2 linked regions of the Rhodoligotrophos appendicifer genome follow. The protein of the gene in region 1 interacts with the protein of each later gene in a pairwise test. Links are inferred from orthologs where the notes say so. Each region holds a gene or a part of one and is shown on either strand. Other genes may lie near its edges.

Region 1 (3,055 bases):
TGATGATTCCGAAAAGCGCCCACAGCGCGAGGACGACATAGGTCAAGTTTCTGGTCTTGATCCAGTGGCGATCCATGGCACCAGTGTCTGTACTGGACATGTAATGTTCCTCCCCTCTCTCAAATGCAAATGTGTTCCCTGCATTTCGAGGCCCGCTTCCTAAGTGGAATCGGTACCTGCACAATGATTACAAGCGGATTTCAATTGCGCAAATAAGCCTATCGTAGCATTCCATTGTTGTTTTCGATGTTTCATCTGGAGCCATGAAGCAAATCCCGGCCCAATTGATCGACGCTGCCAGGTGGGTGATAGATCTCGCAGCCGGATTCTCGTCGCGCCACGACACGGCACCCATCGACACGGTTCAGCGCCTCTTTCACTTCGCCAGCACCCGCTCGGCTCTGGTCACCCAGAAGAAGCTCTATGGCTATCTGAAGGAGCGCATGGGGATGGGCTATCCGAAGATGTTCGAAGACGAGGTCTTCAGCGTCTCCATCCGGATCGCCAACATGAACATCTTCGCGGCGTCCTTGTCCGACCTGACCATCCATGCGGTGGCCCATGTGGCGCCCTCGCGGAGCGAGGCGCCGGCCCGCGATCCGATGGCCCGTGCCTGCTACCGGTCAGGGCTCGCCGACAACAGCGAGAGCGTACAGGATCTGGATGCACCTCGGGCATGGACGGCGGCGTTCGAGCAGCGCCTGGCGGAAACCCATTGGGAGAACATCGCCGCCGGCGCCAGCGCCTTCACGCACAGCCCCAAGGCCCTGGTGGAATGGGCGCCCATCGCGGAAGATCTGAAGAAATACGACCGTGAGATCGTCGAGAGCTCGATGCGCTTCGCCTGGAACGAGATCCGCGAGGATTTCCGCAACCGGACCGATGCGCCGGCCGTCCTTGCCGATTGGTACCGGAAGCCGCAGGGCTAAGCGGCAACGACTCAGAAGTCGAGCCGCAGGATCTCCACCGCGCTGCCGGCCTCCGCGGTGGGGGCATGGGGCGGCCGGATGATCAGGCAGTCGGCATTGGCGAGGCTGCGCTGCATGGAGCTGTCCTGGATCTCCATGGCCCGGGCGCAGAGCCGTCCGCCGGCGTCCCGCACGAGCTTCGCCCGGATATAGTCTTGCCGCTCGTCATTGGCCTTGAGCCCCTCCGCCAGCGGCACGGTCTCGACATCGTCGCCGGCGGTACGACCGAGCAGCGCCATCATCAGCGGATGCAGGAACACCCGGGCGCAGACCAGGGCCGAGACGGGGTTGCCCGGCAGGCCCAGGACCCGCTTTCCCTCCAGATGGCCGAACATCAGCGGCTTCCCCGGCCGGATCGCCAGCCGCCAGAAGGCGAGCTTCAGGCCCGATCGGACCAGCGCCTCCTGGACCAGGTCGTGATCGCCCACCGAGGCGCCGCCGATGGTGACCAGCACATCGGCATCGAGGCCCCGCTCGATGGCAGCCTCCAGTGCCGGAAGCGTGTCGCCGACGATGCCCAGATCGACGGCCAGCCCTCCAAAACTGCGTACGAAGCTGCTGAGAGCATGATTGTTCGAGGACAGGATCTGGTCGTCGCGGGGCAGCGAGCCCGGCTCCACCAACTCGTCCCCGGTCGGCAGGATGGCGATCACCGGCTTGCGCCGCACCGCGAGATGCGCCTGGTTGGCGGAAGCCGCGAGCCCGATATGCCGCGCCGTCAGCAGAGTCCCCGCCGCGATCAGCATGTCGCCGCGGGCGACGTCCAACCCCTTCTTCCGGATGTGGCGCGGCCGCGATTCCGCTTCGTTCACTTGCACCCTGTCGCCATCGGCGGTGACGTTTTCCTGGACCACCACGGCATCTGCGCCCTCCGGCACGGGAGCACCGGTGAAGATGCGCACGGCCTCTCCCGGCTTCAGCCGCTCGGCAAACCCGTGTCCCGCGCGGGAGAGGCCCACCAGCTTGAGCATCGGCGTCTTGCCCACCACGTCTTCGAAGCGGACGGCGTAACCATCCATGGCGGAGGCATGGAACGGCGGCTGATCGCGCTCTGCGATGACCGGCATGGCCAGCGTCCGCCCCAACGCGTCATCCAGCGCGACGATCTCCTCGCCCACGGGCACCACGTCCGCAAGGATCTGGCGCAACGCGTCTTTCACGGGCAGGAGGTTTGCCATCTCAGCCTTCTTGGTAATGTCCGGATTTCCCGCCGAGCTTCTCGATGACGCGGATGTCGCCGATGCGCATGCCGCGATCCACCGCCTTGCACATGTCGTAGAGGGTGAGGCAGGCGACGCTCACCGCCGTCAGCGCTTCCATCTCGACCCCGGTCTTGCCATTGACCTTGACCCGGGCGGTGACGTCGATCCGCGAGGCGTCGCGGTCGACCTCGAACTCGACAACGGCCTTCGTGATGCCGAGCGGATGGCACAGGGGAATCAGCTCGTGGGTGCGTTTGGCGGCCATGATCCCGGCGATGCGGGCGGTGGCGATGACGTCGCCCTTTTCGGCGTCTCCGGCGAGGATCATCGCCAGGGTTTCCGGCTTCATCCAGACGCTGCCGCCGGCCAGCGCCATGCGCGCCGTCTCCGCCTTGTCCGAGACGTCGACCATCATCGCCCGGCCCTTGTCGTCGAGATGGGTGAGGCCGCGGGACTCTGTCATGATGAGCCTTCCTTGTCGCTGCTTGCGCCCTGGAGCAGCATCCGCGTCGCCGCGGCGACGTCGTCCTGCCGCATCAGGCTCTCGCCCACCAGGAAGCTCAAGACATGGGCGCGCGCCAGCCGCTCGAGATCGGCCGTCGTGAAAATCCCGCTCTCCCCTACGATCATCCGGTCCCTCGGGATCATCGGTGCAAGCCGCTCGGTGGTCTCTAGCCGCACCTCGAAGGTTTTCAGGTCGCGGTTGTTGATGCCGATCAGCGGCGAGTCGAGCCGCAGGGCGAGCGCGAGTTCCGCCTCGTCATGCACCTCCACCAGCACGTCCATCCCGTACTCAAAGGCTGCGGCCTCGATCTCCCTGGCGAGGGCGTCGTCGATCATCGCCATGATGATCAGGATGCAGTCCGCACCCCACACCCTGGCTTC
Region 2 (3,026 bases), on another replicon or contig:
TTCTCCGCGGGCTGCGTGGGCGGCGTCAGGCTGAGGACCTTGGCGAAGTTCTCGGCCTGCTTGTTGGCCGCGCTGTGCGCCGAGATCATCATTTCGCCATAGGCGCGCACCTTCTCGTCCTTGGATTTCTCCAGGGACAGCTTGCCGAGGGAGATTTCCGCCAGATTGATCTCGATGGCGCGGGCAACAAACTCCTTGTCGTCCATATCGGCAGAGGCGGGTGTGGCGAGAATGAAGACTGCAAAGAGGGAGGTTAGGATCCGGGACTTCATGGACGCGCTCCAGTCATGAGTTCGCGGGGGGCGAGTGAATAACGGCGGCTTTCCGGGTTCGTTCCGCTCATGTTCATCATCCCCGCTCGATGAGAAAGACCCAAAGATCCCCGTTCCTCTCGGAAGAGAGGAGATGATCGCCGCTTTCCCGGACGAAATTGGGGATGTCGATCGAGGCAAGAGGATCCGTGCAGGTGACCTCAAGACGCGATCCCGAGGGCAGGGCCCGGAGCGCCTTGCGGGTCTTGAGGACCGGGAGAGGGCATTTCAGGCCGATGAGGTCGAGCTTTGACTCGGTCATGATTTCAAGGCGGCGAGAGGCTGAGCGGATTTGAGCAGGAGATCGGCGATCGCATCCACATCATCGAGAGCGGCGCAGGGGGGCGCGTCCTGGGGAACGACATCCGTCACCAGCCCCAGAATATGGGGATCGTCGGGGTAAAGGAAGGGTCGACCATTCGCAGTCCGATGAACCTCGACCTTGGCGTGGGCGGAAAACTTGAAGCCCTCCACGATCACCAGATCCACCGGCGACAGGCGTGCGAGAAGTTCCGGCAGGGCGGGCTCGGGCGCATCGCGCAGCTCGTGGATCTGAGCCCAGCGACGGGCGGAGGAGATGATGACCTCCGTCGCACCGGCTTGGCGATGGCGCCAGCTGTCCTTGCCGGGGATGTCGAGATCGAACTCGTGATGGGCATGCTTCAGGGTGGAGATGCGCAGGCCCCGGGCGCGGAAATGCGGGATGATGCGGGCGATGAGGGTCGTCTTGCCGGCGCCACTCCAGCCTGCCAATCCGATGAGCCGCATGCCACCCCGCGCGAAAAATGGTATCTGGACAGTTTCGGCGACAGGGTCAAGCCAGGCGGGCGATGAAGACAGGTGGGCGCGCAGACACGATCGGCGTGGTGCTGGCGGGGGGACGCTCGCAGCGAATGGGCGGCGGTGACAAAGGGCTCCTCGCGATCGGCGGACGGAGCCTGCTCGAACGGGTGATCGCGCGGCTCGCGCCGCAATGTGCCGGGGTCGTTGTGAATGCCAATGGTGACCCCGCGCGGTTCTCCGCGTTCGCGCTGCCGATCGCTGCCGACAGCGTGCCGGGATTTGCCGGACCGCTGGCGGGGCTGCTGGCCGGGCTCGACTGGGCAGCGGCGCATCACCCGGAGATGCCTCAGGTGGCCAGTGTTTCCGGGGACTGCCCGTTCCTTCCCCGGGATCTGGTGTCGAGGCTCGCCGAGCAAATGCAGAGCGCCGGAGCGCCCATGGCGATCGCACGATCGGGTGCGCGACTGCATCCGACCGTCGGCCTGTGGGATGTCTCACTGCGCGAGAACTTGCGGGAAGCGGTCCTGCAGCGGGGTCTGCGCAGGGTGCAGGACTGGCTTCAGAGCTTCGATTACGTCGTCGCAGACTGGGAGACGACACCGATCGACCCCTTCTTCAACGTCAACCGGCCCGAGGACCTGCAAAGGGCGGTGCAGTTTGCGGGACTGGTCGACTGACCGCGGGCGTCAGGTGGCCGCTTCGGCGGCGCGTGGGGCCGACCGGGTGCGTTTGGCCGGACGCGGCTTGGCCTCTGCTGCCGTCGAGGCTGCGGCGGGCGCAGACTGCTTGGCGGCGCGTTCCGAGCGGCGGCTGCGTTCGCGATTGGCGCGGCTGAGGGCCCGGCTGAAGGCCGATAGCTTGCGGCGGCTCTCCTCGTCGCCGTGACTGTCCTGGCTGCCGCGGCCCTTGGTGCGGAACTCGATCCGGCGCTGGCTCGACACCGAGCGCGCCCAGTCGCGGCGGCCGCGAAGCTGCGTGATCAGACCGGCGAGGTCGTCATCCCCCAGATTGCCGATATCGGTGCGGCGCGTCTGCTCGACGAGTTCGAGCTCCGCGGCGTCGAGGACGCGACGGTCCTCCTTCTGTGTGGCCGCCATGGGGCCTCCTTAAATGCTGTTCAGGTGCTGAGCTAACGCCGGCACGCGGGCGGAGTTCCCCTCAGGGATCCGCCAGGATGCGCCGTCGGCGGCCAGCGTCAGGAGCCGGTGACGATGAGCGGGAAGGAGATTGCGGTCTTGGGCAGGGTGCCGAGCCTGACCGTCACCTTGCCCGTGGCACCGGCGGGCAGGGCGATGCTGCCGCGAAAGGGAAGCATGCCATAGGCCGTGCCGCTGGGCCGTCGGCGACGGTCAACGGAGACGTCGCCCTTGGCGATGACGCGACCATCATCGCCGAGAACGGCAAGGGCCACTTTGCCATTGCGGTAGAAGTAATCGGGAAGCTCGCCTGTCAGCTGCAGCGGGGAGCGGGTGCTGGCGCCCGGCTCCGGGGTGTCGAGAAGGGCGAAGTGGCCCATGCCGCCGGCGGGGTCCTCGACCCTGAAGGGCATGACCGGATTGCCGCCGAAGCGCTTGCGCCAGGCGGGGGTGAGCAACGGCGCCAGGTCGCGAGCGGGCACCACCACGTGATAGGCGCCCTCGGAGAAGGGGCCCACCACATAGGGGCCGAGATGAAAGGCCAGGCCGCCGATCTTGCCCGGCTGGCTGGAGGGCACGAAGGTCATGGTCTCCAGCGGCAGGACGAAGCTGTCGAGCCAGAAATCATCGTGGCGCGGATCGTAATCCTTGCCGAGCTTGGCCTGCTTCTGCGCCTTCACCCCCGCCCGGACGCGATCGGTCAAGTCCTTGAGGGCGGCGCCGGTGTCTGCGGAGCTGCCGATGCCAAAAAGCTCGGATGCCGAAATCTCGGCTTTGCGGCGAAGATCGTAGTTCA

Evidence for each region. Proteins that work in one complex are often made in the same cells at the same time.
Region 2: the proteins of FKM97_RS13805 (region 1) and mobA interact in binary tests that used the Escherichia coli proteins (3 or more experiments, as listed by UniProt). The link is inferred for Rhodoligotrophos appendicifer from one-to-one orthologs.

The regions. Positions count from the first base shown.
Region 1 is NZ_VHKL01000005.1:414,171-417,225, forward strand. What follows is about bases 44-3,028. They hold FKM97_RS13805 (molybdopterin molybdotransferase MoeA), read right to left. Parts: upstream 2,147-3,028; coding sequence 941-2,146; downstream 44-940. Other genes in these bases: FKM97_RS13795 (DUF4212 domain-containing protein), read right to left, coding at 44-100; FKM97_RS13800 (hypothetical protein), read left to right, coding at 264-929; moaC (cyclic pyranopterin monophosphate synthase MoaC), read right to left, coding at 2,148-2,633; trpC (indole-3-glycerol phosphate synthase TrpC), read right to left, coding at 2,630-3,028. Also shown: more of FKM97_RS13795, read right to left, coding at 1-43; more of trpC, read right to left, coding at 3,029-3,055. UniProt on the Escherichia coli protein: Catalyzes the insertion of molybdate into adenylated molybdopterin with the concomitant release of AMP.
Region 2 is NZ_VHKL01000003.1:392,592-395,617, reverse strand. Bases 1-2,956 are described here. They hold mobA (molybdenum cofactor guanylyltransferase MobA), read left to right. Parts: upstream 1-1,141; coding sequence 1,142-1,771; downstream 1,772-2,956. Other genes in these bases: FKM97_RS08805 (DUF3298 and DUF4163 domain-containing protein), read right to left, coding at 2,290-2,956; FKM97_RS08810 (hypothetical protein), read right to left, coding at 1,781-2,191; mobB (molybdopterin-guanine dinucleotide biosynthesis protein B), read right to left, coding at 570-1,079; FKM97_RS08825 (sulfurtransferase TusA family protein), read right to left, coding at 349-573; FKM97_RS08830 (DUF4142 domain-containing protein), read right to left, coding at 1-272. Also shown: more of FKM97_RS08805, read right to left, coding at 2,957-3,026. UniProt on the Escherichia coli protein: Transfers a GMP moiety from GTP to Mo-molybdopterin (Mo-MPT) cofactor (Moco or molybdenum cofactor) to form Mo-molybdopterin guanine dinucleotide (Mo-MGD) cofactor.